DNA from 2 places in the Paenibacillus azoreducens genome. Region 1 is predicted to be linked to the other one. Evidence: riboswitches for the same ligand, from Rfam matches in the RefSeq annotation. Region 1 holds a riboswitch; the other holds the start of a gene.

The links. Region 1 has a riboswitch for glycine ahead of gcvT (glycine cleavage system aminomethyltransferase GcvT). Riboswitches for the same ligand answer to the same signal wherever they lie in the genome.
Region 2: another riboswitch for glycine. It lies ahead of L6442_RS31195 (alanine/glycine:cation symporter family protein); the one in region 1 lies ahead of gcvT (glycine cleavage system aminomethyltransferase GcvT).

Annotation. Positions count from the first base shown of each region.
Region 1 is NZ_AP025343.1:2,146,136-2,161,035, forward strand. Features, by position in the region: gene L6442_RS09190 (galactokinase) at 1-707, shown strand, start outside; gene galE (UDP-glucose 4-epimerase GalE) at 709-1,695, shown strand; gene L6442_RS09200 (UDP-glucose--hexose-1-phosphate uridylyltransferase) at 1,711-3,303, shown strand; gene L6442_RS09205 (iron-containing alcohol dehydrogenase) at 3,441-4,604, shown strand; gene L6442_RS09210 (GNAT family N-acetyltransferase) at 4,948-5,580, shown strand; gene L6442_RS09215 (NfeD family protein) at 5,881-6,417, shown strand; gene L6442_RS09220 (flotillin lipid rafts scaffold protein FloT) at 6,417-7,943, shown strand; gene gcvPB (aminomethyl-transferring glycine dehydrogenase subunit GcvPB) at 8,120-9,577, opposite strand; gene gcvPA (aminomethyl-transferring glycine dehydrogenase subunit GcvPA) at 9,574-10,926, opposite strand; gene gcvT (glycine cleavage system aminomethyltransferase GcvT) at 10,923-12,044, opposite strand; glycine riboswitch at 12,164-12,292, opposite strand; glycine riboswitch at 12,296-12,393, opposite strand; glycine riboswitch at 13,060-13,173, shown strand; gene sdaAB (L-serine ammonia-lyase, iron-sulfur-dependent subunit beta) at 13,415-14,089, shown strand; gene sdaAA (L-serine ammonia-lyase, iron-sulfur-dependent, subunit alpha) at 14,097-14,900, shown strand, end outside.
Region 2 is NZ_AP025343.1:6,948,274-6,963,173, reverse strand. Features, by position in the region: gene L6442_RS31205 (Fic family protein) at 1-263, opposite strand, end outside; gene L6442_RS31200 (hypothetical protein) at 629-1,504, shown strand; glycine riboswitch at 1,753-1,864, shown strand; gene L6442_RS31195 (alanine/glycine:cation symporter family protein) at 2,019-3,359, shown strand; gene L6442_RS31190 (AraC family transcriptional regulator) at 3,446-4,273, opposite strand; gene L6442_RS31185 (glycoside hydrolase family 2 TIM barrel-domain containing protein) at 4,523-7,543, shown strand; gene L6442_RS31180 (DUF4097 family beta strand repeat-containing protein) at 7,728-7,985, shown strand; gene L6442_RS31175 (hypothetical protein) at 8,105-8,323, shown strand; gene L6442_RS31170 (alpha/beta fold hydrolase) at 8,755-9,582, opposite strand; gene L6442_RS31165 (MerR family transcriptional regulator) at 9,582-10,556, opposite strand; gene fumC (class II fumarate hydratase) at 10,750-12,138, opposite strand; gene L6442_RS31155 (alkaline phosphatase) at 12,618-13,874, shown strand; gene L6442_RS31150 (DHA2 family efflux MFS transporter permease subunit) at 13,962-14,900, opposite strand, start outside.

The DNA.
Region 1 (14,900 bases):
CGCAGAAGGCCGAGAACGAGTACGTCGGCGTCAACTGCGGCATTATGGACCAATTTGCCGTGGCGAACGGCAAGCAGGATCATGCTATCCTGCTGATGTGCGATACGCTGGAATATAAACATGTACCTTTCAGTACAGGGGCTTATAAAATCGTCATCGGCAATACGAACAAGCGCAGAGGGCTCGTGGATTCGGCATACAATGAACGCAGACAGCAGTGCGAAACGGCATTGGACATTTTGAAAAAGGAAATGGGCACGCTCCAATTTTTGGCGCAGCTGAAACCCGAGCAGTTCAGCACGCTCCAGGCACATCTTACGGACGAAACGGTCAGACGGCGGGCCAAACATGTCGTTGAGGAAAATCAGCGGGTTTTGGATTCGGTTGAAGCCTTGAAAAACAACGATCTGATGCGGTTCGGCAAGCTGATGAACGAGTCGCATGCTTCGCTGAGGGATTTGTATGAGGTCAGCTGCGAGGAGCTGGATGTCATGGTCGAGGAAGCGCAGCGCATTCCGGGAACGCTTGGCGCCCGCATGACCGGCGCAGGTTTTGGCGGCTGCACGGTATCCCTTGTACATGAGGAAGATGTCGACCTGTTCGTGCAGCAGGTGGGCCAGGCCTATGAAAAACGCACGGGACTTCGAGCGGAGTTTTATGTGTGCGGTACGGGCGACGGAGTAAAAGAACTGAAGGAGGATAAATGAGATGGCGATTCTGGTAACAGGTGGAGCGGGATATATCGGTTCCCATACGGTAGCTGCATTGCTTGCGCGCGGCGAAGAAGTTGTCGTGCTGGATAATCTGCAAACAGGACACCGCGATGCGCTGCTTGGCGGCAAACTGTATGAAGGCGATTTGCGGGACAAAGAGCTGCTTTCCAAACTGTTTAGCGAAAACAACATCGATGCTGTCATTCATTTTGCGGCCAATTCGCTAGTGGGCGAAAGCATGCAAAAGCCGGTCAAATATTACGACAACAATGTTTTTGGAACGCTTTGCCTGCTGGAAGCGATGGATGCCGCCGGAGTGCGCCGAATCGTTTTTTCTTCCACCGCGGCGACTTATGGCGAACCGGAACGCGTGCCGATTATGGAAAGCGACCGGACGCAGCCGACCAACGTTTATGGCGAAACAAAGCTGATGATGGAGCGGATGATGTCCTGGTTCGATCAGGTTCTGGGCATCAAATACGTCGCCTTGCGTTATTTCAATGCGGCAGGCGCGCATGACAGCGGCAAAATCGGCGAAGATCACCGCCCGGAAAGCCATCTGATCCCGCTGGTGCTGCAAACTGCGCTCAAGCAGCGCGAAAGCATCGCAGTGTTCGGGGACGATTATCCGACAGAGGATGGAACCTGTGTCCGCGATTACATCCATGTAAGCGATTTGGCTGATGCCCACCTGCGTGCGGTGGATTATTTGCGCAAAGGCGAGAGCAGCAACGTGTTTAATCTTGGCATCGGCTCGGGCTTCTCGGTGAAGGAGGTCATTGAAACGGCCAAAAAGGTGACCGGGCTTGAGATTTCTGTAGTCATCCAGCCGCGCCGCGCCGGGGATCCGGCAGTACTGGTCGCCTCCTCCCAAAAGGCGAGGGAAGTGCTTGGATGGAACCCGACCCGCGACAAGCTGGAAGACATCATTCAAAGCGCATGGAGTTGGCACCAAAGCCACCCGCATGGTTACGGAGACTAGTAAGGGGGAGAAGAAGTGACTGTATCCGCAACAGCCAGAACGACAGAACAAACTAAAGCTCTGACCGCAATTGAGCAATTGGTTCACTTTGCGCTCGAGCGTGGATTGATTGAATCCGTGGACGAAGATTACGCCCGCAATCTGCTGCTGGAGATGTTCGGCTTCAGCGAGCCCTATCTCGGGGAAGAGGAGCCGGAACAGCTTGAGGGTCCGCAGCCCGCGCTGGATATTTTGATCGATTATGCTTTTGGTATCGGCCTGTTTCCGGAGAATACGGACACTTACCGCGATCTTTTGAATGCCAAAATCATGGGGAATTTGCTGGCCCGTCCTTCGGAGATGCTGCGGGAATTCAACCGTTTGGCGCATGCACATGGCATCGAGGCGGCGACCAACCGCTTCTACCAGCTATCGATTGACAGCAATTACATCCGCATGGATCGCGTGAGCAAAAATGTCTACTGGGAGCACGAATCCGAATACGGTGTCATTGAGATGACCATCAATTTATCCAAACCGGAAAAGAGCCCGAAGGAAATCGCCATGGCGAAGCTGCTGCCGCCTCCGGTCTATCCGAAGTGTCTGCTGTGCCGCGAAAATGTCGGGTATGCCGGACGGGTTAACCACCCGGCTCGCCAGAACCTCCGGACGATTCCGCTCACGTTGAATGGGGAACCATGGTTCTTCCAATATTCGCCTTACGTGTATTACAATGAGCACTGCATCGTGTTCCATCATGACCATGTGCCGATGAAGCTGACCAAAGACACCTTGCGGCGCCTGCTCGAATTCGTGGATGTTTACCCGCATTATTTTATCGGTTCCAATGCCGATCTTCCGATTGTCGGCGGCTCGATTCTGACCCATGATCATTTTCAGGGGGGACGGCATACTTTCCCGATTCAAACAGCGCCTAAGGAAGCGGTCTTTAGCCATCCCGATTATGCGGGGACAACGGCCAGCATCGTGAAATGGCCGATGTCCGTGCTCCGTCTGACCGGCACGGATAAGGAAATTTTGCTGGAACTAGCCAATAAGATCTATGAAGACTGGAAGCAGTACAGCGATCCGGACGCGGATATCCTGGCATTCAGCGGTGAAGGCGCAAACAAGGTGCCGCATAATACGGTTACGCCGATCGCACACCGTACGCCGGACGGAAGTTATGAAATGGACCTGGTTCTGCGAAACAACCGGACCAGCGAAGAATATCCGGCAGGCATTTTTCATCCGCATGAAGAAATGCATCATATCAAGAAGGAAAATATCGGCCTGATTGAAGTGATGGGCCTGGCGATTTTGCCGGGACGCCTTAAGGAGGAACTGGATCTTACGGCCGATATCCTTGCCGGTGACACCGAGCTTTACGATACCCTGGTAAGGCAGGAGAACCCTTCGCTTGCCCAGCATAAACCGTGGATTATGGAGCTAATTGCGAAGTATGGCAGAAGCCGCAGCAAGGAAGAGGCTTGGAAGCTCGTGCAGTCCGAAGTCGGCAGCATTTTCGTGGAAATATTGGGCCATGCAGGCGTATATAAAAGAACGGAGGCCGGGCAAGAAGCATTCCGGCGCTTCGTATCGCATCTTGGATGCCGTCCGGTTGAGTAATATGATATAACCTCTGACTTATACGAAAACCGCCCGAACTCCCTGCGTTAAGGGAAGGGCGGTTTGTTTTTGTTCCGGATGAAGCATTATAATGGATAGGTACCATTTATATGTTGACTTCGGGAGGCGATGTGAGAGTGAATTCATTTGAATTTCATAATCCGACCAAGCTGATTTTCGGTAAAGGCAAACTGGATGCATTAAAAACAGAAGTCCCGAAATACGGAAAAAATGTCCTGCTCGTATACGGCGGAGGCAGCATCAAACGCAGCGGCCTGTATGACAACGTTAACGCCCTGCTGAAGGAAATCGGCGCCCAGGTAACCGAGCTGAGCGGTGTTGAACCGAATCCGCGTTTATCGACGGTGCATAAAGGTGTAGACCTGTGCCGTGAACATAATATTGACCTGATCTTGGCCGTCGGCGGCGGCAGCGTCATTGACTGTGCGAAGGCAATCGCCGTTGGGGCCAAATACGACGGTGACATGTGGGATTTCGTGGAGCGCAAGGCGGTTGCGAAAGATGCGCTCCCGCTTGGCACCGTGCTGACGATTGCAGCGACAGGATCCGAAATGAACGGCGGTTCGGTTATCACGAACGAAAAAACGCAGGAAAAAATGGGTTGGGGCAGCCCTTATGCGTACCCCGCTTTTTCTATCCTGGATCCCGTTCTTACCTTCACGCTGCCAAAAGACCAAACGGTCTATGGGATGGTCGATATGATGTCCCATGTGTTAGAGCATTATTTCCATAAGGAAACAAACACGCCGGTTCAGGACGGTTTTTGCGAAACGATTCTGCGGACCGTGATCGACACGGCACCCCGACTGATCCATGATCTGGAAAATTATGAAGACCGTTCGACGATTATGTACTGCGGCACGATGGCGCTGAACGGCGTATTGAATATGGGGTATGCCGGGGATTGGGCGACGCACAACATCGAGCACGCCGTTTCGGCGGTATATGATATTCCGCATGGCGGCGGCCTGGCGATCCTGTTCCCGAACTGGATGAAATACAATCTGCATGTGAATCCGGGACGGTTTAAGCAGCTTGCAGTCAATGTATTCCATATCGACCCGGCAGGCAAAACCGACGAAGAAGCCGGGCTTGAGGGCATTCAGGCACTGCGCGACTTCTGGAGTTCCATTGGCGCGCCGAGCCGCCTTGCCGACTATGATATCGATGACAGCCAACTCGAAGTTATGGCCGAGAAAACCGTCCGTTTCGGACCATTCGGCAGATTTAGTACCTTAAATAAAGAAGACGTCGTTGAGATTTACAAGATGTCTTTGTAACAAATAGCGACAAAGGGGCTTTCCGCGAGGAGGCCCTTTTTGCTGATCATTCATATAGCTTTTCTCGTAAAGCATCAAACAATTTAGCTTATGTAAAAAAATGGGACAATTAGGTATAATGGAAGTGTCCAGATTTTTATTGCTCAGATTTAATGGCAGAAATTTTGAAAACGCATACACCAGATTGCCCCGGCCATCAAATTTTTAGACATAATCCATCTTAAATTCATCATACCCGTCGATCATTTGAACTACAGAAATAAGTTGGTTTCCGTGAAATGGACGATAATCAGGATGTAAAAGCGTCATGCGAAGAATTTGAAAAAACGAAGGTGGGACCGCTATGGAGCATAAAAAGAGATATCATGCCAAATCCCTGCAATATCAAAATCGGCTGATTGTGGTGGAAGGACCTGTATCTCCGGAACAACTGCGGGTTATGCGCATGCACCCAGAACTAAATGCATTCCGTCACCCACAGGACCAGAAGCAGGCGCTTGAAGAGATTGCAAGGCTATTGGAAGGCAGAATTATTTTAGCACGCGACGGCCAAACCATTGTCGGCTATGTTACGTTTCATTATCCGGATGAACAAAGTCCTTGGTCGGAACGGAATATGGATGATTTGATCGAATTCGGAGCCATTGAGGTAGCCGGTTCTTACCGCATGCTCGGGTTGGGGAAAGAAATGATGCTGCTTTCTTTTGAGGGCGGTCAAATGGAGGATGCAATCGTATTTGCAACCGAATATTACGAATATTGGGATATACATAACAGTAAGCTCAGCGCATGGGATTACCGCCGGATGACGGAACAATTGTTGAAACATGTCGACATGTTCAGATATGACACAGACGACCCGGAAATATGTTCCCATCCGGCGAACTGCCTGATGGTCCGTATCGGCAAGGATGTGCCGCTATCGTCCATAGAGAAATTTGACCGTATGCGTTTTCGGAGAAGTTTTTTGTATTAACAATCTTTCGGATTCCCATATTTCGTGCCCAGAATTTTTTCCGGCAGGAAAAATTTGAAACAAGATCGAACCTTATTACGTATATCCTTATATAGAATCAATTTCATAATGGATAAAATGCCGAGTGTTTGGCAGTATGAAATTGATTATAGGCAGATTGAAAATTAGGATTTTGCAAAAATCCAAAAAGCGACTTTCTAAGGTCGATATACAGGCCAAAATCCGTTTTACTTGCCCTGTATATTTCATCCGGAAGCGGAACCGAATTTTGCAAAATCCAGGGTTTGGGAGGATGCTACCATGGAAACGCTTTTTTGGAGCTGTCTGGCAGGCGGAATCCTGTTTGCGGTGGTCAGCGTCGTTTTGGGCGATCTGGTCAGCCATGCCCTTGACGGGCTGCTCGACTTTTTGTCGGTCGATTTCCTGAAACCGATGGTCATCGCAAGCGCAGTGACGGTGTTTGGCGGAGCGGGCATTTTGCTTACGCATTACACGAGCTGGAGCAATGCAGCGGTGGTGTTGATATCGGCGGTCCTTGCCATAGTGATTGCGGCGCTTGTTTTTTTCTTTTATGTCAAGCCCATGAACAACAGTGAAAACTCCACCGCATATTCCATCCGCGAACTTTCGGGCCGCATTGGCGAGGTCACCATACCGATTCCCGAATCGGGTTTCGGCGAGGTCATGATCAAGCTCGGGGCCGGGAACACCGTGCATATCGCTTCAAGTCTCGAACGCTGCGTGCTTGCTGCCGGCACAAGGATTGTCGTCGTTGACGTACATGACGGGGTATTGCGTGTTACCAAATTAGACGAGAAAAGAGGAGATGTGGTTTGATGGATTTGCCTGATTACCTGCTTATCCCAATCATCGTTGTCGGGGTTATCATTATTTTGGGATTGGCTTTCTGGGCCCGCTACAAAACGGTAGGTCCGGATGAAGCCATGATCGTAACGGGTTCCTTTTTGGGAAGCAAAAATATTTCGGAGGATGAATCAGGGCGCAAAATCAAGATCGTCCGTGGGGGCGGAGCCTTTATTTTACCGGTTTTTCAGCGGTCGGAGTTTATCTCCTTACTTTCCCACAAGTTGGATGTTTCAACCCCGGAGGTTTATACCGAACAGGGGGTTCCGGTTATTGCCGACGGCGTAGCCATCATCAAGGTTGGCGGTTCGATCGAGGACGTCGCGACGGCGGCGGAACAATTTATCGGCAAACCGATTGATGCGCTGAAGGGTGAAGCCCAAGAGGTGCTGGAAGGCCATCTGCGGGCGATTCTCGGCTCCATGACCGTGGAGGAAGTGTACCGGAACCGCGACAAGTTCGCGCAGGAGGTTCAAGGCGTGGCGGCCCGTGATTTGAAGAAAATGGGGCTGCAGATCGTCTCCTTTACGATCAAGGATGTCCGCGACAAGCAGGGATATCTGGATGCGCTCGGCAAACCCCGGATAGCAGCGGTGAAGCGGGATGCCGAAATCGCGGAGGCCGAAGCAATGCGGGACGCACGGATTCAAAAGGCGAATGCCGAAGAGCAGGGGCAGAAGGCCGAGTTGCTGCGCGATACGAACATTGCCGAAGCCACGAAGGAAAAAGAGCTGAAGGTCGCGTCCTTTAAGAAAGATCAGGACACTGCCAAGGCTGAAGCCGACCAGGCATACCATATCCAGGAAGCCCGCGCCAAGCAAACGATGGTCGAAGAACAGATGAAGGTCGAACTGGTCCGCAAGGAACGCGAAATCGACTTGCAGGAAAAAGAAATTATGGTTCGGCAAAAGCAATACGACGCCGAAGTGAAGAAAAAAGCGGATGCCGACCGTTACGCTGTCGAGCAGGCGGCCGAAGCGGATAAAGCGCGTAAAATGCGCGAGGCCGACGCATTGCAGTATTCCATTGAAACGCAGGCCAAAGCATCAGCAGAACAGAAACGTCTGGAAGGTCAGGCAATTGCCGATGCGGAGCGGGCCAAAGGTACCGCCGAAGCCGAGGTTATCCGCTTGCGCGGTCTGGCCGAAGCCGAAGCGAAGGAAAAACTCGCGGAAGCGTTCCAGAAATTCGGAGAAGCAGCCGTGCTCGACATTATCGTCAAGATGCTGCCTGATTTGGCAGGGAAAATCGCGCAGCCGATTTCCTCGATCGACAAGCTTACGGTCGTGGATACGGGAAAAGGCGAAGGCGCGGCCCGCGTGAGCAACTATGTGACCGAACTGATGTCCACCGCACCGGAGATGCTGAAAAACGTATCCGGCATCGATGTTGAAGGGTTGATCAAAAACTTGACGGGAAAATCGAAACCTGCTCCGGTCGTGGCCCAGCAGGAACGCGAGCTGGTGAATCTCGAAGCGGGGGCGGCGCAGGAAGATTAATTCGCCGTATAGTACGCAATAGAAATTGATGTATCAAGAAGGCATGGGATAAAGCCGTGAAGGCTTCCGTTCCATGCGCAAGCGTTGGTCGATCAACAAAAAATGGCGCCGCAGGGATTCATCCCTTGCGGCGCCATTTTTGGCGGTTCTTGTAGCGCGATCAGAGGCCCTTTAGCTTAGCTGCAGGCGCAATTCAGCACCGGCTTGCGCGCGGCCGTCGTTTCGTCCAGACGGGTAACCGGCGTATCGTAAGGTGCATTCAGAAGCAGCTCCGGCTGCTCCTCGGCTTCCTTGGCGATTTGGATCATCGTATCGATAAACGCATCCAGCGTATCTTTGCTTTCGGTTTCCGTCGGTTCGATCATGATACATTCTTCCACATTAAGCGGGAAGTAGATGGTTGGCGGATGGTAGCCGAAATCAAGCAGGCGTTTGGCTACATCCAGAGTACGCACACCATATTGCTTCAGCGGCGTGCCAGACATCACGAACTCGTGTTTGCAGATGCCTGGATACGGAATATCAAAATAAGGTTCAAGACGTTTCATCATGTAGTTGGCGTTCAGCACGGCGCATTCCGATACGCGGCGCAAGCCTTCAGGACCATAGCTACGCATGTACGTATACGCCCGGACCAGAATGCCGAAATTGCCGTAATAAGCTTTTACGCGGCCGATCGATTGCTCGTTAGCGCCTTCCAGCGTAAAGAGGCCTTCTTCTGTTTTCGTAACGTACGGTCGCGGCAGGAACGGCGTGAGCAGACTTTTTACGCCGACCGGGCCTGCGCCGGGACCGCCGCCGCCATGCGGCGTGCTCATCGTTTTGTGCAGGTTCAAATGCACAACGTCAAAGCCCATGTCGCCAGGGCGGGTGATGCCCATGATGGCGTTGGAATTAGCGCCGTCGTAGTACAGAAGCCCGCCGGCTTCGTGAACGATTGCGGCTATTTCCTGGATCTGCTCTTCGAACAGGCCGAGCGTGTTCGGATTGGTCAGCATCAGGGCAGCCGTGTCGCTGCCGACTGCTGCGCGCAGCGCATCCAAGTCGACCAGTCCTTTGTCCGTGGACGGGATCGTGATGGTTTGCAGCCCGGCAACGGAAGCGCTGGCCGGATTCGTACCATGCGACGAGTCCGGCACGATCACCTTGTCGCGCTGCTCTCCGCGGCTTTCATGGTATGCGCGGATCATCATGAGGCCGGTCCATTCGCCATGTGCGCCGGCGGCCGGCTGCAGCGTTACGGCATCCATGCCGGTAAGCCCCGCCAAATCCTGCTGCAGCTGATACAACAGCTGGAGTGCGCCTTGGATGCTTTCTTCGGGCTGATAAGGATGGAGTTTGGCGAATCCCGGGTAGCGCGCTACATCTTCATTGACTTTCGGATTGTATTTCATCGTGCAGGAGCCAAGCGGATAAAATCCGTTGTCCACGCCGAAATTGCGGCGGGAAAGCTCGGTATAGTGGCGGATAACATCAACTTCGAATACTTCAGGCAAAGCCGCCGGCTCGCTGCGCAGCATGGAGGCCGGAATGACGGATTCCGCTTCCAGCTCCGGCACGTCGAGTTCCGGCAGGGAGTATGCGATACGTCCGGGATGGCTCAGTTCAAATATCAATGCTTTTTCCTGTATCATAAACAGCCCTCCAGCAGTGATGCGAATTGGTCAATCTGTTCTTTGGTTCTGCGTTCGGTCACGGCGATCAGCATATGTCCTTCAAGCTCCGGATACGAGCGGCCAAGGTCATAACCTCCAAGAAAACCTTCCTTGAGCAGCTTCTTGTTGACGTCGGAAACGGATGCGCCGCCAGGAAGCTTGATTACAAATTCATTAAAATATGGAGCCGTATACGCCAGCGTCACGCCAGGCACTTTGGTCAGCCGATCTGCGGCGTAATGGCTTTTTTGCAAGTTAAGTTTGCCGACATCGATCAGTCCCTGTTTGCCCATCACCGACAAATATACGGAGGCGCAAAGCGCAAGCAGCGCCTGGTTCGAACAGATATTCGAGGTCGCTTTTTCACGGCGGATATGCTGTTCACGGGCCTGCAGCGTCAGCACAAAACCGCGTTTGCCGTTCCGGTCGACCGTCTGGCCGACAATCCGTCCCGGCATTCTGCGCATATGATCCTTGGATACGGCGAAAAATCCGCAAGTCGGACCGCCTAACGAAGCTGCAATGCCAAGCGGTTGGGCGTCTCCCACCACGATATCGGCGCCAAGCTTGCCGGGTGCTTCCAGAAGTCCCAGCGACAATGGATTGGTGCTTACAACCATGAGGCCTTTGTGGGCATGGATCAGGTTGCCGATCGCAGCGAGATCTTCAACCGAACCGAAGAAGTTCGGGTTTTGCACCAGAACGGCGGCGGTATCGCCTGTGACAACCTTGGCCAGTTCTTCCATGTCCGTTACGCCATTTTTGGTGCCAACTTCCACGATGTCGAGTCCGAGACCATGGGCATAGGTGTGAATCACCTGTCTGGATTCCGGATGAACGGCAGAGGAGATCACGAGCTTGCTGCGCTTGGTAGCCGCACTTGCCAGTGAACCGGCTTCAGCAAGGGCTGTCGCGCCGTCATACATGCTGGCATTGGCAACAGCCATGCCCGTAAGTTCGCAAATATAGGATTGGAACTCGAATATGGCCTGCAGCTCGCCTTGGCTTACTTCGGCTTGATAAGGCGTATAGGCGGTATAAAATTCCGATCTCGATACCACATGGTTGATCACGGACGGAATATGATGGTCATAAAGTCCGGCGCCAAGGAAGCTTGGGTATTGGTCGGTATTGGCGTTTTTGGCGGCAAGGGCGGACAAGTGGGTAGTAAGGGCATATTCGTCCAGACCTTTGGATACGGGCAGTTCGCCTTTAAACCGGATTTCGTCCGGGATATCCTTGAACAAATCTTCGATGGAGTTCAGTCCGACGGTTTTCAGCATTTCCTGCTGATCCTGCTCGGTCATGGGCAAATAACGATGTTTCACTTGGAGTCAGCTCCTTTTCGGGCTCTTTTGTAAAAAGGCGTGCTTACAACTTCGGCTTTCAGACGTTTGCCGCGTATTTCCACTTCAACCTGCGTGCCGGTCGCGGCATGATTGCTGTCAATCAAAGCAAGGCCCAGGTTGCGTTTGAGGGTTGGCGATTGGGTTCCGGTAGTGATTTCACCGATCTGCGTGTCGCCGGCATAAACAGGATAATGGGAACGCGGGATGCCGCGGTCAATCATTTCCACGCCGACCAGTTTCCGCGGAACGCCGCTGCTTTTTTGCTGCTGTAGCGCTTGTTTGCCGATAAAATCATCCTCTTGGTTCAGCTTCACGAAAAAGCCGATGCCGCCTTCCAGCGGGGAGATTTCTTTGGACAGTTCCTGGCCATAAAGCGGCAGCTTCGCTTCAAACCGGAGCGTATCGCGGGCGCCGAGTCCTGCGGGCAGCAGTCCGTGCGCTTCTCCATGCTCGAACAATCCTCTCCATACAGTGGGAGCATCCGCCGCTTTAAGGTAAATTTCAAATCCGTCTTCACCGGTATAACCTGTGCGCGAGATAAGGACGGATGCGCCGAACAAGTTTACATTTTGCAGGAAGTGAAACGAACCGAGCGCTGACAGATCCGCATCTACGAGGGGATTCAGAATTTCCTCCGCTTTAGGTCCTTGGATCGCGAGAAGAGCCGTTTCGTCGGATTGATTGGTCATTTGAACTCCATTTTTCAGATGCTGCTGCAGCCATTCCCAGTCTTTGTCGATGTTGGATGCGTTGACGACAAGCATGTAAGACTGCTCTTCCAGCTTGTAAATCAGCAAATCATCAACGACGCCTCCGTCCGGATAACACAGGGCACTGTACTGCGCCTGGCCGGGTTCGAGTTTAGTTACATCATTGACGGTCATGTACTGAATAAAGCTTTCGGCCTCCGGACCGCTCACCATAAACTCTCCCATATGGGACACATCGAATAAACCGGCGGCTTCACGAACGGCCTCATGCTCTTTATGAATGCCGCTAAACTGGACCGGCAGCTCCCAACCGCCAAAATCGATGCACCGCACGCCAGGGATTTCGGCATACAGAGGGTAAAGCGGGGTACGTTTCAGCTCGGACACGTTTCCATCTCCTTCTCTATTCACATTTTTAAAAAGAGGATTTTGCAAAATCCCGAAAACACAAAAAGGACAGGCAGAAGAATAAGCATACCGCATTTTGCGGCATACCGGTTCTTATGCTCTGTCCTTGGTACCTGAGAGTTACCTTGCCAAATACGGCCGCTGTAAGACTAAAGGATAATAAAGCTTCAGTGCCGGCAGGCAAGTTTCCCCTTGGGTGATTCTTCGGTCAAGAATTCTCTCCAGAGATGCGTCCGATAATGGTCCTTTTGCCTGAGAGATTCACCCTGTTGTAAGGGTTTACTCCTTCGGCGTCACTATATAAAAGAGGTTGTTCAAAAAGTCCGCTTTTGATAAGAAAACCAATCGAGGTCAATACAAGGATGAGCGACCGCGATGCAAAGGTAGGTTTTCTTGCGATATAGAATTTCATCAGCTGTGCTGATAACTCATGAATTCTATATCTAACACGAAGTGAATCAGGAAGTGAACTCGGCATCGAATCTTGAATTCAGCCGGGCCTTCTGGTGCTCACGTACCCACTACGTACGCTCCGCTCCTTTCGTCCCTATCTTCATCCAACCTTCTCGGTGCTGAAAACCGGCCTTTTTTGAACACGCATTAAATCAGTAATCTCTCCCATTACCTTCATCCGCTATTGAATTGTCTTACTACCATTAATACTCAAAGGCGGCGGGAATGTCAACAGAATTATGAGGCAAAAACCCAGGATTCAAGGCAAGGAAGAATCTCACAAAATCTTTTGATTTTTTCTTCCTTTTTTATACAGATTAATGACCGGCTCCGGCATTGCGCTTGGCGCCATGAAGTACATCCGCAGCGGCATGCGGATATAGGCGGCAGACACTCCACAATATGCATAGCGGCAAGGGCTGGCCTTGGATGCGGGAAATGGCTTTCGTTATATTGACACCGCTGTTCCCTCTGCTTTATTCTTAAGGTGATTAGGATTGTAAATGGTTCCAAAACATAATTGATTTCGATATATAGCGGATGAAGGCGAACGGGAGAGACCGTCCCCGGCAAGGAGGGCGGCACCGAAGGAGCAAGCTGCATGTACGCACATACAGGCGGCTAATCTCTCAGGTACAAGGAACCGTCGCCGGACGCGGCTCTGGAGAGAGCGTCAGCCACCCAAGGGGAACGCGGAAACGGTGATTTCCGTTTAAACTCTCAGGTACAAAGGACAGAGAAAAAGGTGCTGCATGCCTTTTTTGCTGTCTTTTTCTTTTGAAAACTATGCATTGTATGCGTTTTTCAGCAGAGCTGATGATGTCCGCGGGACATAAACCATTTTGAAAACTGTTCAAATTCCTGATACGAATACTTGCACAGGAGCGTGGAAGTCCTTGAGATTCAAAAATGTATTTTCTATCATCGGTCCGTCCATGGTGGGCCCCTCCAGTTCCCATACCGCTGGCGCCGTACGAATTGGGAGAGTTGCGCGCAAGCTGCTGGGTTGCCAGCCGGAGAAAGCGCAGATGACCTTGTTCGGATCTTTTGCCGAAACCTATTGGGGGCATGGGACGGATTTGGCTTTAACGGCCGGGCTTCTTAATTTTGACACAGACGATGAACGGATTCCGGAAGCCGATCTTGAAGCGGAGAAAGCCGGGATGGTCACGGAATGGGTGCAAGGAAAAGGAAACGGTCCCCATCCAAACTCCGTGAAAATATCGCTTTGGGGCGGAGACCGCAAGGCCGAGATCGTGGCGGCTTCGATCGGCGGAGGTACGATAGCGGTTTACTCGCTGAACGGTTTTGACGTGCAGATTACAGGGGAGTATCCGACGATTGCCGTCACCCATTCCGACCGTCAGGGCGTGCTTGCCAGTTTGACATCGCTGCTCAGCCGCGAAGGGATCAACATCGGTTATATGGACGTGGACCGCAAAGGACGAAGCGAAGCGGCCATGACGGTGTTTGAATTGGATTCTGCTCCTGAGGGGAGCCTGATCGAAGAGATGTTGAAACTGCCGCATGTTTTGGAAGTGACGTTGATTGATTTGACCCAAAGGAGCTAATGGACTTATGAGATTCGAAACGCTGGATCAGCTGGCAGAAATCTGTCTAAAAGAAAATAAAACGATTGCAGAAGTAATGCTGGCGGATCAAGCCAAGGAAACGGGCATTTCTGCGGATGAGGTATTCCGGCAGATGGCGGAATATTATCAGGTCATGAAGGAAGCCGTCCAAAAAGGACTGACAGGCAATACCAAATCCCGCAGCGGGCTGACGGGGGGCGACGCCAAAAAAGTGGCGGATTACATGCGGCAAGGCGAATCTTCGCTTGGCGGTCCGTCCGCGACGGCGATGGCATATGCGCTGGCCGTATCTGAAGTGAACGCCTCCATGGGCAGAATCATTGCCACGCCGACCGCCGGCTCCTGCGGGATTATCCCCGGCGTGTTCGTCAGCGCGCAGGAGCGGTTCGGCTGGGATGACGACAAGCTGGTTCACGGCTTGTTTACCGCCGGCGCGATCGGCTTCGTTATCGCCAACAACGCTTCGATTTCCGGCGCGGAGGGCGGCTGCCAAGCCGAAGTCGGATCCGCGATCGGCATGGCGGCCGGGGCGATGGTCGAGCTGCGGGGAGGTTCGGCGCAACAGGCTGTACATGCCGTAGGCCTTGCTTTGAAGAACTGCCTGGGCCTCATCTGCGATCCCGTTGCCGGGCTGGTTGAAATCCCCTGCATCGTGCGGAACGGTCTGGGGGCCGTCACCGCGCTGGCAGCAGCCGATATGGCCCTTGCCGGCGTCGGCAGCGTGATTCCTGCCGATGAAGTTATCGGCGTCATGCTTGAGGTGGGCAGCGCCATGCCGACCAAACACCGC
Region 2 (14,900 bases), 2.5 Mb from region 1:
TTATTATTTTTTCTACTGTGTGCCTCGACTTCGAGGACCTCATCCAAGGTTACTTGGGTACCTTCAATTTTAGTCGATTGTACTGCTTCATTCAGCATAACAGGATTTAATAATAGATGTGAAGGAAGCTTTGTATTTTGAAGTAATACTTGGTACTGTGCAACCTTTTTATTCGCTTCAATTAACTCGTGGAGGAACATGAGCTGGTTAAGACGATCATTGCCTAACGGCAAATTCTCAGGTGTAAATGGTACTTGTGCCATCTGAACTCCTCTCTTTCAAGAGATATCACATTATTTTATTTACATTTTAACCGAAATATGATTCTAAATACATATATAATGGAAATAAGAAACGAAAATTGCGAAATTTGATGTTTAAATGGGTTGATTTCCCTGTTGGGAGATAGAGTGTACTTAAAAGCAATGCCGCATGCTGCCTGGGACATTGGCAGCATTCCCTGCAATGATCGTCTTCCGGTTATCTGTTCTAGGCGAAAAGCATCGTTTTTTCGGGACATTTCGCGAAATGGGTTGTGCGCCGAGCGATGTTTATATACGATCAGTCCAAGCTTTTTATTTCGCAAAGGCTAATGAATTCCAATCGCGACGGATACGGGAGGGAAACAATGAAATTCTCGAAGATGATGATGGCAACGGTGATATTGGGAGGCGTCTGCCTGTTGGGCACGGGTTTTACGACGAAACAGCTGGGCGCAGAGGTGACCCCGGAACAATCCGAGCAGGATGGCGGTGAAATCCGTGTTCCGCACAATGAGCGTCTGCTTCTGTCCACCGACCAGAAGTGGATCGAGAAGGAAGGGCATCTGTCCGACATGATCCGGCTGCAATGGACGGCGGACCGGGCCAAACCCGCGATCGCATGGGCCGATGAGAAAGGCATGGACAAGACAGCCATCATCTCCCATGACAAAGCAAATAATCCGGAGCAGCATGATCATAAGCATATGTCGTTCGAGACGACGATGTCGCCAACAGGAGAATACGCGAATCAGCTGTTCACTCGTTTAGAAATCCCATATGACACTGACGTCAGCGAAATCCGCACCCACTCATCCAACTTCAATGTAATGAACGGCATTTTGCGGGTAGCAGGAGAAACCGGTACGAACCGGGACCTTCAGTTCAGCGTAGCCGGCAAGGATAATGAGACGACGCCAAGATGGGCCGTTCGGGCGGACAGCTCGAAGGAAGCGGGTGAAAATACAGGGGCCGACCTGCAGTTTGTCCGTTACGACGATGAAGGCGAAGCGGTCGATTCCGCACTCACCGTGCAGCGCAGCGGCGGCAATGTCGGTATAGGCACGGACGACCCCGACACCAAGCTTGATGTGAACGGGGACAAGCTGCGCGTCCGCAACAAGTATACGCCTGCTTCGTCCAAAGAAGCCTGCAGTCAGGGGCAGATCGCTTGGGACGATCAATATGTATATGTTTGCGTTGCCAAAGACAGCTGGAAAAGGACGGAGCTATCGTCCTGGTAACCTCTGCCCGAATGGCGGTACAAAACGGACCACATGCCATTGAGTCATTCGGAAGGTAATTATATCCAATAAAACAAACATCCTTGCCAAATCGTACAGGCAATCCTATAATGGTAACCAATCAAAAATTGCATATACACTGGATGAAGTTTACGGGAGACAAGCGGCAGCTTGGCCGAAGGGGCATAAACTCTCAGGCGCCAAAAGAGTTGGGATCGTACCCAGACTTGGGAGGCAGGACCGTAAGTGGACAGAACTCTGGAGAGACTCCATCAATGGAGCACCGAAGGGGCAATACGCGTGAGGGGAAGAATCCCATAACGTGTGGAAACTCTCAGGTAAAAGGACAGGGATTGCAGGATCGGTTACCGAATTTGAACACGCACAAGATGTGCATCGTTTCACATTCTTGGCGTGCGTAAGATCTGCAAATGTGTCCCCAGAGTCAAATCCTTGGATTTGGCTCTTTTTCATGTCGTCTAGGAGAATGCAACATCATGAGGGGGAAAAGGAAATGCATGTATTAGAGCTGGTAAACCAATGGGTATGGGGAGCTCCGCTGCTCATTTTATTGGTAGGCACAGGAATATGGCTGACCTGCCGGCTTGGTCTGCTGCAGGTGATAAGGCTGCCGCTTGCCTTAAGACTGATATTCAAGGCCAAAAATGAAGGCGAAGGCGACGTATCGAGCTTCGGCGCCTTGGCGACAGCGCTTGCCGCGACGGTCGGTACAGGGAATATCGTCGGGGTTGCGACCGCAATCCAAATTGGTGGTCCCGGAGCGTTATTATGGATGTGGATCGCCGCGTTTTTCGGAATGGCAACGAAATATGCGGAAGGGGTATTAGCGGTCAAGTTTCGGACGATGGATGATAAAGGTCAGGTCTCCGGCGGGCCGATGTATTATATTGAACGGGGGCTTGGCAGCAAATTTAAGCCGCTGGCCGTATTTTTCGCCATAAGCGGCGTTCTGGTGGCGTTGTTCGGCATCGGGACATTCCCGCAGGTGAATGCGATCGTATCTTCGACGCAGTCCAGCTGGGGAGTCCCCGCGATCGTGACAGCGGGAATCATGACAGTGGTGACCGCATTAGTCACTTTGGGCGGAATCAAAAGCATCTCGCAAGTGTCGACCAAGGTTGTCCCTGTGATGGCCATCATTTATATCGTTGCTAGTTTTGTCGTGCTGATCACATTTGCCGATCAAATCCCGCATGCAGTAGCCCTTGTTTTTGAGGGCGCATTTAACGGTGCGGCAGCGGGCGGAGGTTTTCTTGGCGCAACCGTCATGATGGCGATCCGAAATGGGGTGGCGCGAGGCGTGTTTTCGAATGAATCGGGCCTGGGGAGTGCGCCGATTGCAGCGGCAGCCGCAAAAACCAAGTGGCCGGCGGAACAGGGGCTCGTTTCGATGACAGGCACTTTTTTTGACACGATCATTATTTGTACGTTAACGGGGTTAACCCTGATCGTCACAGGGGTCTGGCAGGGAGCTGAACGCGGGGCGATGATGACCCAGGCGGCATTTGATGCCGCGATTCCGTACGGATCGATCATTCTGACGATATGTCTGATGTTATTTGCGTTTACGACGATTTTGGGCTGGAATTATTACGGCGAGCGCTGTATCACATATCTGTTTGGCGTGAAATCCATCCTGCCGTATCGCATTGTATTTATCCTTTTGATCGCCTTTGGAGCTTTTATCAAACTGGAGGCTATTTGGCTGCTTGCGGATATTGTAAACGGGCTGATGGCGCTGCCGAATTTGATTGCCCTATTAGGTTTATCAGGGGTAGTTGTGGCGGAGACACACCGATATTTGCAACATATGAAAAGTCAAAAGTTAGGCTGATAGAATAACAATGGCATGGATACGTCTGTACGGTTTCGTACGCGGCTCCATGCCTTTTCTAGTTTAGATCTCACCAAGGCAGAAAATCACCTTATACCATTCAGCTTGCGGAAAGCCTCCGGCGTCATCCCTTCCATACGTTTGAATAGCGTACTAAAATACCCCGGCGTCGTAAACCCCACATGCCCGGCGATTTCGCCGATCCGCGCATCTGGGCATTCCAGCAGTCGTTCCTTGCTTTTCTGGATGCGGAGCTGGTTCAGGTATTCCATGGGGCGTTTGTTCAGGATTTTGCGGAAAAGAAGGCATAAATGCTGTGTGGATACCCTGAGCTGTTCGGCGAGCTCCTGCAGCGTAATATCCCGCTGATAATGGTTTTCCATATAGTCAAAAACGGGTTGCAGGCGCAAATACCCTTGATCGGTAGAGGAAGCATGCATCCTGTCGGTCATGAGGTCAATGAGGAACATATAGGCCAGCTTGGAGCATTCCAGTCCCGCAAGCGGCTTGTCGGAGCATGTTAAGGACAGCGCGTTTTTCATATGATTCAGGATCAGTTCTTGGCTTTGCACTGTATAGACGCCGGAAGCATTTATACCGGCCAAATGAGCAAGGCTCTCGGCATCCCGTCCCATAAACGTGATCCAGTACACTTCCCATGGCTTCTCCATACTGTAATAGGCATGCTCTTCGTCGGGATATAGGAACATGCCCGAACCCGGTTTTACCCGGTATGCCTGGCCGCCCACCTTGAGTTCGCCTTGGCCGGATACACAGTGCAGCCATTGGAACTGAGGGTAGCCGTCCGGCCGGTGGATCGGTTCCTGATGATTCCAATGTCCCGCCCCCGTCATATAAATCGGAAGCTGCATCATCGTATCGCTTTGCATGAGAAACCCAAGCTTGTTTGCCATGATTCTTTTACACCTCCATTTTATCTATATGCGAAAATCGTTAAGTAAATACGAATATTTCGTTCTACATCAAGGCTTATTGGTATCTTATAATGTTAATATAACATAACTAATGATAAGGAACGATGAAACTTAGGGAGACGCCGCCTCCGGTAGGGAACAGGTTTAAGCGTTCGCATGATCAGATCCGGCTGAAGGTGGAAAATAAGCCTGCTATCATCGTTTTCTTGCTGAGAGGAGACGGAAAAGTTGACCGTACAGCCTTACTGGGAAAACCCATCCATATTGCAAGAGCATCGCGAACAAGCCCGCGCTTCCTATATTCCGTATGGAGATGTGGAAAGCGCACGCACGGGCAAACGAGCCCGCTCACCGTGGTATCAAACACTGAATGGCAGCTGGAAGTTCCAATATAACCGGCGGGCCAAAGATATCGGCACCGATTGGACCCGGGAAACATTCGATACGACGGATTGGGATGATCTGCTTGTTCCATCTTGCTGGCAGGTACAAGGGTATGATCAGCTTCAATATACGAACGTTAATTATCCATTTCCTTATGATCCGCCATATGTGCCGGACGACAATCCTGCCGGTTTGTATGTAAGGGAGTTTCGTGTTGGCGAGAATTGGTCAGGTAAAGACACGTACATCATGTTCGAGGGTGTGAACGCTTGCTTCTATCTATGGATTAACGGAGCTTACGTCGGATACAGCCAAGGCAGCCGCGTGCCCGCAGAATTTAACATCGCTTCATATGTACGCCAAGGAAGCAATAAGATTGCCGTGATGGTGCTTAAATGGTGTGACGGCTCTTATTTGGAAGACCAGGATCAATGGCGTTATACAGGTATTTTCCGTGACGTGTATCTGCTTGCGCGCGATAAAGCCCATGTCCGCGATGTTTTCTGCCGCACGGAGCTTGCGGAGGATTTGAGATCCGCCCGGCTGCAGGTAGAGCTGGAGACAACAGGCGCTGCGGCGGTGACGGTTCAGTTGATGGACGCTCCTGGACAAGAACTGCTGAATGAGTGCCGGAATGTGGATGGCAAGCAAGTTTTCGAATTCCACATCGACTCGCCAGTACTGTGGAACGCGGAACATCATTACCTATACGAGGTGTATGTGACGAGCGGCGAGGAAGTACTGCGCTTTCGGATCGGTTTCCGGCGGATCGAGATCAAAGACGGCATCTTCCGCATCAATGGACAAGACATTAAGTTGAAGGGAGTGAACCGGCATGACTCCCATCCCGAGCTTGGTCAAACGATTCCGCTGCAGCATATGATTGAGGATCTGAAGCTCATGAAGCGCCATAACGTCAATACGATCCGCACATCCCATTATCCGAATGACCCGCGTTTCCTGGATCTGTGCGACGAGTTCGGTTTTTACGTGATCGATGAAGCGGATTTGGAGTCCCACGGCGACTATGTCGCAAAGGATGGCAACGGGGTAACGAAGCTGCCTGAATGGAAGGAAGCCTTCCTGGATCGCCAGATCCGCATGGTGGAACGGGATAAAAACCATGCTTGCGTGATTATCTGGTCGCTTGGCAATGAATCTTCTTATGGGCCAAACCATGTCGCAATGGCGGAATGGACGCAAGCCCGCGATCAGTCCAGACTCGTTCATTATGAAGGAGCATCCTTTGATCCGGAGCATGTATATGATCAGAGCAGCCTTGATATGGAGAGCCGCATGTATATGCCCGTTCCTGATTTGGAGGCATACGCAAAGGACGACAGCAAAACAAAACCGATGTTTCTCTGCGAATACAGCCATGCGATGGGGAATGGCCCGGGCGATCTCAAGGATTACTGGGAGGTTATGTATGCTTATCCCAAACTCATGGGCGGCTGCGTCTGGGAATGGGTGGACCATGGCATCAAAACGTATACCGAAGAGGGGAAACCTTTCTTCGCTTATGGCGGCGATTTCGGCGAGAAGCCGCATGACGGCAACTTCTGCATAGACGGCCTGGTAAGTCCGGACCGCAAACCGAACAACGGCTTGCTGGAGCTTAAGGAAATCTACGCTCCGGTAGCGATCGAAGCAATTGATGCCGCCAAGGGCCGGTTCAAAATTACGAACCGGTATGATTTCTCCTACTTATGGGAGCTTTCCCTCCGCTACGCTTTACGCGCCGAAGGTGAGCTGCTCCAGCAAGGGGAAATTGCCCTGCCGGAAATCGCTCCGCATGACAGCGCGGAAATTGCCGTCAACATGAATATTCCCGCGTCCGTGACAGCTGCCGTCGACCTTGAATTCAGCCTTGTTCAGAACGAGGAGCTGGCATGGGCGGAAGCTGGACATGAAGTGGCGAGCAGGCAGTTTGAAGTGAAATCCCGTACGAAGCAAGCAGGTCAAGCCGCAGCGAATGCCGCAGGTCCTTCGAGAACGATCCAGGCCGCCGAGCATGGGCGAATCCTTGTCATCGAAGGTTTTGATTTCAAGCATACGTTTGATCTAAGCTTAGGCGCCCTCACAGGCATCTCGAAGCAGGGAGTGAAGATGCTTGCTGCGCCGGCAAGCTTTCAGGTTTGGCGTGCGCCGACGGACAATGACCGCAACGAGAAGCATGCCTGGATGAGCCATGGGCTTGACCGGGCCGTCTGCAAAATTTACAGCGCCGCATGGGAACAGCCTTCCGCCGGACAGGTTACGATTAAGGTCAGCTACTCATTAGGCGGTTATTCCATCCGCAATATTTTGCATGGAACGGCTGTATGGACGTTCCTCGGGGACGGTTCGATTACGCTTAAAACCGATGTTGAGGTGAAGGAAGCGATTGATTTCCTGCCGCGATTCGGACTTCAGCTTACCATGCCGAGGGGCAACGAGGCTGTTACTTATTATGGCCTTGGACCACATGAAAGTTATGTCGATAAGAAGCTCAGCGTGAAGCGGGATGTATATCGCCTCAGTGTCGATCAAATGCATAAGGATTATATTATGCCGCAGGAAAATGGCTCCCGTTATAATACGGAATGGGCGGTTGTCGGCAATCAGCTGGGCGTGGGCCTGCTTTTCACGGCGAAGGATACCTTCTCCTTCAACGCCAGCCATTACACGCCGGAGGACTTGACGGCCGCTCAGCACAATGTCGAATTGGTCCGCCGCGACGAAACGATCGTGCATCTGGATTACAAGATGAGCGGCGTCGGCTCCAACTCTTGCGGACCGCGGCTGATTGATAAATACCAGTTCAACGAGAAGTCGTTCACCTTCGAAATGGAGATCCGTCCGGTCTTTACGGAGGATGAATAAAGAAGTTAGGGCAATAAAACACATGACATAAACAATCATATACAAACGGGCACTTCTTATTTTTCGGGAATTGTGGACTTTGTCTTACCCATACCTCGATATATAAGGGGTGCTTTTTGTTTGAAATTTGGAGGCGGGCAGCGATCGGAAGAACGGTCCGTAACCGCAGCGACCAATTCGTGCAATGCCGAAAACTAATTTCAGCACTGACGAAAAAGGCGAAATGAACATCAAAACCGAAACGGGTGATATTGGGGTCGACTATGGAACAGAGCCGTCCAATTTAAAGGTCAAGGTAGAGAATGCGAAAGGCGATACATCCGTTAACTTGGGCGGTCTATCCACGGCAAATGAAACGAACAAGGATGTCAGCGGGACGATCGGCGCCGGGGAGAACTCGCTGTATGTCAAAAGCCGATCGGGAACGATTGAGGTCAAGTAGGGGCGCTCTTCTTTTCACGCAGGTGTGATAAATGTCATCGGAAAAATGTATCTAAATTTTAAATAATATAAGGGAACAACTACGATGAAGGAAACCACTTGTGGAGGGGGCGTAAGTCGTTGGCGACCAGCGGTGGAGTGACGGAGCAAGATTACGTGATTGAGAAGGTAAGACAGGAGTTTGAGTGCAGGGTGCTGTGGTGTGAAGGACGGCCGTGCCTGGAATATGACGATCAAGAGCAGCTTGACGAAATATCGGACTATGTTAAGAGCAAGTTTGACAGGGAACTTTTCGAAGTGTTTTTTACTGCCATTGAGAGTCTTCCCCAGGATTACTAAATAGTTCATATAACCGGTTGTGCGGTAGATGATTATATTCGGCGAGATGCAAAGCGACCTTTTGGGGGCCGCTTTTTTTGACATATAAGAAAGTATAAACTTCCGGGGTCCCCGCAAAGTAATCGGAATAAGCTTCAAAGGCTACACGTCACTCAGTACTTTTGCTCCGCAAAAGCGCCCCTCTTCGAGGGTCGTCGGAATTCTTTCCGATACTCTTTGTGGGGTTATTTTGTTGTTCTAACGAAACCAGCAATCGTTATTTAGGCAAAATGGCCCTTTAAAATAATCTAACGAAACCTGGAATCGCTATTGATCAAAATAAACCGTGATGAAGCCGGGTTTCGCCCGAATAACGATTGGGAGTTTCGTTACATTTGAAAAGGCCCCGTTTTTGGGGGAATAGCGGTTCCCAGATTCGTTAGCGGCATAAACTAGAGATTTTCCTTCACAAAACTGTCGATCGTTTCCGATAAACGCTCGGGGCACTGCTCCATAAGCACATGTCCATAACCTTCATAAATCTCCGTGCGGACATTAGGCAAATGAGCCTGATACTTGGCAAAAACCCGCTTAGGTATCATCCGATCCTTTGTGCCATAAACCAGCAGGGATGGGAGCGTAATTTGGGGTACATGATCAGATATGACTCCTGTATCGTCATCGGCAAGCGATTTGGCAATGATATCCGGAGTGTTTGGGTGGGTGTACGGCATAGTCCAATTTTCCATGAAATCCGGAGTGATGCGGTCAAGTGGAAGCGCCAGTATTCGGGATAATGTTTTGGGCTTCATCTGACTGCGCATGGCTCTGCGGAACATGCCGTTCATCCAACCTTTTCGGGCGGCCCACCTGACGGGAGGGATAACGCCTTGCCTGAAGCCATCGGGAGCAATCAGCATCAAGCTTTGGATCAGATGGGGAGCTTCCAGCGCGATATGAGTCGCAACCTCTCCTCCAAGGGAATGCCCGGCCAAATGGACAGGACCGCACCCAAGAGATTCGATTGCCGATATCAGACGTAATGCTTGGGCGCGCTTGGAGTATGGAACGTCTATCGGTTTGTCACTGAATCCGGCACCCAACATATCCGGACAATAGACACGGTAAGATTGAGCGAGATGGGCAGCCACATTCCGCCAACAGTAATGATAGGCAGCCGTACCATGCAAAAGAATGACGGGAGTCTTGTTTTGCGAACCGTAAACAGCAATATGTATATTGCCCTCAGGCAGAGAGACATGGAGTGGGGTTATGCTCATTATCTTTCACCTCTAAGATTGATATGTTCAGGGTTTGCGATTAACCATTCAACAGTCTGGCGGATCATCGTCTGCGAGTCGAAAAAAGGTACAAGCGAAGGGCTAAGAGTTACGACCAGTTCCCACCATTCCTGAATGCGCGCGGAGGTCATGCGATTGGCCTGCTCGATAAACAACCGCAGCTGTTCCAGGTTCAGCGGCACATCGGCGTTTTGGAATAATGAGATGTAATCCAATGCGGCTCTGTGCATTTCCGGGCTTTGTTCCGACGCCCCTTTTTGTATAAGCGAAATGACGGCGTCCGTTACTTGCTTGTATTTTGTCTGCCATGGCGAAGCGTCGATGTGATTCTGCCGGACAGCCTCCCAGAAGGGGCTTAGCTTCTGTCTGATTTCTGCGGTAAAGGTTGTATCAGACAGCATCGCCTTCATTCGGGTCCAGGCGGCAAGCTGGATTTCGGTTAAATCCTGCTGCTCAGGCGTAAAATCGATATAAGCAGCGAGCATTTGCTCCCGCCAATCCGGGGAAAGCTCCGGCTCTACGAAGGCTTGGTGCATTTTTGCTGCGATAAAATCTTTGCGTTTCCGGCTCGATTTATGGATGATCTCCGAGATGTCATGCAAAAATTGCAGCTGGGATTCGGGTTGATGCTGTTGATCGGCCTGAATCAGGATCCGTTTCATCCGCTCAAGATGGTCCAGTTGATGCTGGATTGCTTCGATCTGCCACTTGATCGATGTGGACACAGGCAGTTCATGTTGAAGCATTTGCTTGATTTCATTGATTTTGAATCCTAAATACCGCAAAAACAAAATCAGCTCAAGCTGCCATATGTCTTCCTGATTGTAATATCGATAACCTGCTTCGCTGACATGGGAAGCCGAAAGCAGATGAATGTCATCGTAATAGCGGATTGTTTTTATGGTCGCTCCGGTCAGTTTCGATACTTCGCCGATTGAGTAGTATTTTTCCACCTTGGTTTATTCCGCCTCCTTTTCTTGATTATCAGTATAAAGTCTCCTGTTGCTGGAGAGTCAAGACGAGAAGTAGAGAGGAACGCCCCAGAGAAAACAAAACAAGCTGGCTCCGGCATAAGTACCGGACCAGCTTGCTCTATAAAGGATGTCATTATAATTATTAAGTGGGACTTGATTGAAGTGAACAAGCCTACTCTTTCGGATGGATCATTTGCTCCGGACGCACGACGGCATCAAACTGCTCTTCCGTCAGCAGATTGCTCTTCAAGGCGGCTTCCTTAAGCGTCAGGCCTTCTTTATGAGCCAGCTTGGCTACCTTGGCGGCATTTTCATAGCCGATATGCGGGTTGAGCGCCGTAACCAGCATCAGCGATTGGTTCAGGTTGCGGTCGATCACGGAACGGTTCGGTTCGATACCCACCGCACAGTGGTCGTTAAAGGAAACCATGGCGTCAGCCAGCAAACGTGCCGATTGCAGGAAGTTATAAATGATAACCGGCTTGAATACGTTCAGCTCGAAATTGCCTTGGCTGGCGGCAAAACCGATAGCCGCATCGTTGCCCATCACCTGGCATACAACCATCGTCATCGCTTCGCTTTGAGTCGGATTCACTTTACCTGGCATGATGGAGCTTCCCGGCTCGTTGGCAGGGATGGTCAGTTCGCCAATGCCGCAGCGTGGACCGCTGGCCAGCCAGCGCACATCGTTGGCGATTTTCATGAGATCAGCAGCAAGCGCTTTCAGCGCGCCGTGAACATATACGAGCTCGTCATGGCTTGTCAACGCGTGGAATTTGTTGGCCGCGGAGGTGAAGGTTTTGCCAGTCAGCTTGCTGATGTTGGCCGCCGTCATTTCCCCGAATTTCGGATGGGCGTTGATGCCTGTACCTACAGCCGTTCCGCCGATGGCGAGTTCACGCAGTGCTTCGATGCTGGCGCGGATCATGCCTTCGCTTTTTTCCAGCATGCGGTGCCAGCCGCTGATTTCTTGTCCAAGCGTAAGCGGAGTAGCGTCCTGCAGATGCGTTCTGCCGATTTTGATGATATCCATATACTCTTCGCTTTTCGTGCGGAACGTTTCCTTTAATTTGGCGATGGCCGGAAGCACTTGCTCTTCCACGGCAATCAGCGCCGCGATATGCATCGCTGTCGGGAACGTATCGTTGGAGCTTTGCGATTTGTTGACGTCATCGTTCGGGTGAATGCGCTGCTCGCTGCCTTTTTCCTGCAGCATTTGGTTGGCGCGGTTGGCGATAACCTCATTTACGTTCATATTGGACTGGGTGCCGCTTCCGGTTTGCCATACAGCCAGCGGGAAGTGATCGTTCAGCTTGCCTTCGATAACCTCATCGGCGGCCGCAATGATGGCATCTGCCTTCTCAGCGTCCAGCTTGCCCAGTTCTTTGTTGGCGAGAGCCGCGCTTTTTTTCAGGATCGCAAATTCGCGGATCAGTTCAAGCGGCATTTTTTCCGTGCCGATTTTGAAATTTTCAAAGCTCCGCTGCGTTTGGGCTGCCCACAGCTTGTCCGCAGGAACTTTAATTTCACCGATGGTGTCTCTTTCAACTCTGAATTCCACTTGCATTTCCTCCTTCACCACTCGTGAGTTCATATTCAATTCGAGAGGTCCACTTCCAAGCAATCCTTTTGATGAAATAGACCCGCCTGATATGAAATATATCATACTCTCACTACCAGTTAAAATGAGATTTATGAAATTTGAGGAAAGGGAAACCTCCCATAAAGCGAAAAAAGTGCAGATCATACATAAAATTAACATTTATTAGCATTTATTTTAATGGTTTGTTTCTAAGATATAAGAGAGGACTAACTCTAAGAAAAACGCATCCTGATATCGCAAGAAAAACTACAGCTAAAGGTGGTCTGTCTGCTGTGATAGTACGTCAATAGACGTTTTTCTTAAGATATCAGAAAGTATAACTTCAGGGGAAACGCATCCTGATATCGCAAGAAAAACTACAGCTAAAGGTGGTCTGTCTGCTGTGATAGTACGTCAATAGACGTTTTTCTTATTGGCATTCATCTGAAGGAGGAAAAATGATGAAAAGAAAGAAACGGAGCATTGTACAAGCTGCATTCTGCCTTACGGCGGCTGCAAGTCTGGTTATTGCCGGAGGAACCGTTCAAGCTAAAGGGAACGCGGCGCCCGTGAAAGCGAAAAATGTGATCCTTTTTGTCGGAGACGGTATGGGAGCGGCGCAGCGTGATGCCATCCGCCTGAATACAGTCGGTTTAAACGGCAAACTTCAGATGGATGACATGCCTTATTCGGCGTTTCTCCGCACGCATTCTACGGTGGCTGTCACCGACTCGGCCGCTGCGGGAACGGCGATTGCGAGCGGTGTTAAAACGTATAACGGCGCCGTAGGCGTCGATGTGAATAAAAAGCCGGTCAAAACCGTGCTTGAAGTTGCCAAAGATCTCGGCAAATCCACAGGTCTTGTTACGACAAGCCAGATCACGGATGCGACGCCGGCGGTATTCGGTTCCCATGTAGAGGACCGTTCGCAGCAAAGCAAAATCGCGAAGCAGTATTTGGACAACAGCAAGGTGGATGTGCTGCTAGGGGGCGGAGAAGATTTCTGGTATCCAAAAGGCAGCCCGGGAAAATTCCCGGATCATCCAGCTGAAGATCCGTCCGAGGAAAGCAAAGGTACGGAAGGAAATCTCGTCGAGCATGCCCAAAAACTCGGCTATCAATATGTCACCAGCAAGGAAGAATTGCAAAAAGCGAAAAACGGCAAAATCCTCGGCCTATTCGCCAATGAAGAGATGTTCCAGCAAAAACCCGAAGGCGAAGGGGATATCTACAATCCAGTCGTGCCGCTGAAGGACATGACGCAAAAAGCGCTCGATACGCTCTCCACGAATAAAAAGGGCTTTTTCCTGATGGTTGAAGAGGAAGGAACCGACGAAATGGCGCATGAAAACAACGCCAAGCTGACCATCAAAGCCGGACAGGAACTCGACAAGGCCGTAGGCGTGGCCAAGGAATTCGCCAAGAAACATCCGGATACGCTGGTATTGGTGTTGGCTGACCATGAAACCGGCGGTTTTGCCCTGGAAGCTGCGGATGACAAGGATGAGTCCGGCGACGGGATTTCGAAGGAAGACGGACCGTTTACGATCTACGGCTCCAAAGAGCAGTTTTACGTGGATTGGACAACAGCAGGCCATACCGGCGTGGACATTCCGCTGACAGCGATGGGTAGCGGAGCCGAGCTCTTCACAGGGGTGCATGAAAATACGTATGTGCATGACGCGATTTTGAAGTTATGGGGAATCAAGAAATAGGCGGAGCAAATCAATAGCATAAAACCAAGCTGAATATTAAGCTAAAGGCCGCTCTTTTCGTACAGAGCGGCTTTTGGTATTACGCCGTTATTTGGCGTGCCTGGTTTTCTTGGGCTTGCGGGCCCTGCGCAGGAAGAAGGAGAGGATCAAGGCGATAACGGCAATCCAGGTGGCGACGATAAAAGCATCGTTGATCCCTTCGATCGTACCCTTTTGCGTAACGATCCCGAATACGCTTTGCAAGGCCAGGCCGTATCCCGCTTCCGCAGGAACTCCGGCGGTGGCGGCAATATTTTGCCCAAGCGCCGCCAGATCCTCAGTCAGAAAAAGATTGTCGGGCGTATAGTGATTGCCTGCCTCCGCGATATGCAGCGTCGAACGGGTTGTCATCACCGTGACGAGCAGTGCGGTTCCGATTGATCCCGCCACCTGCCGCATCGTGTTGGACATGGCCGTGCCGTGAGCCCCGAGTCGGGGCGGGAGCTGATTCAGCCCTTCGGTTTGCACGGACATCATGATCAGCGACATGCCGAAACTGCGAATAGTGTATAGCAGCATCAGATGGGTGAAAGAGGTGTCCGAGGTCAACCTGCTGAATTCGAATGTCGTGATCGCTGTAATGGCGAGTCCGACAATCGCCAGCGGACGCGCTCCGGTCTTATCGAAAATCGCGCCGGAGATCGGTGACATCACCCCCATCAGCAGCGCTCCCGGCAGGAGCAATAGGCCGGATTGAAGGGGCGTAAAGCCGCGGATGTTCTGCAGATAGATCGGGAGCAGCAGCATCGCGCCGAACATCGCCATATTGACCAGGCCGCCGATAATCGTCGAGAAGGTGAAGATATCGTATTTGAATACGCGAAAGTCCAGCATCGGCACTTCCATCCTCAGCTCGCGTACGACGAATAGAACGATAAAAACGGCACCGACAAACAAGGAACCAAGCACAGTAGCGCTTACCCAGCCTTTATCGCCCGCGGAACTGAAGCCGTACAGAAGCGAACCAAAGCCGAGCGTCGAAAAGGC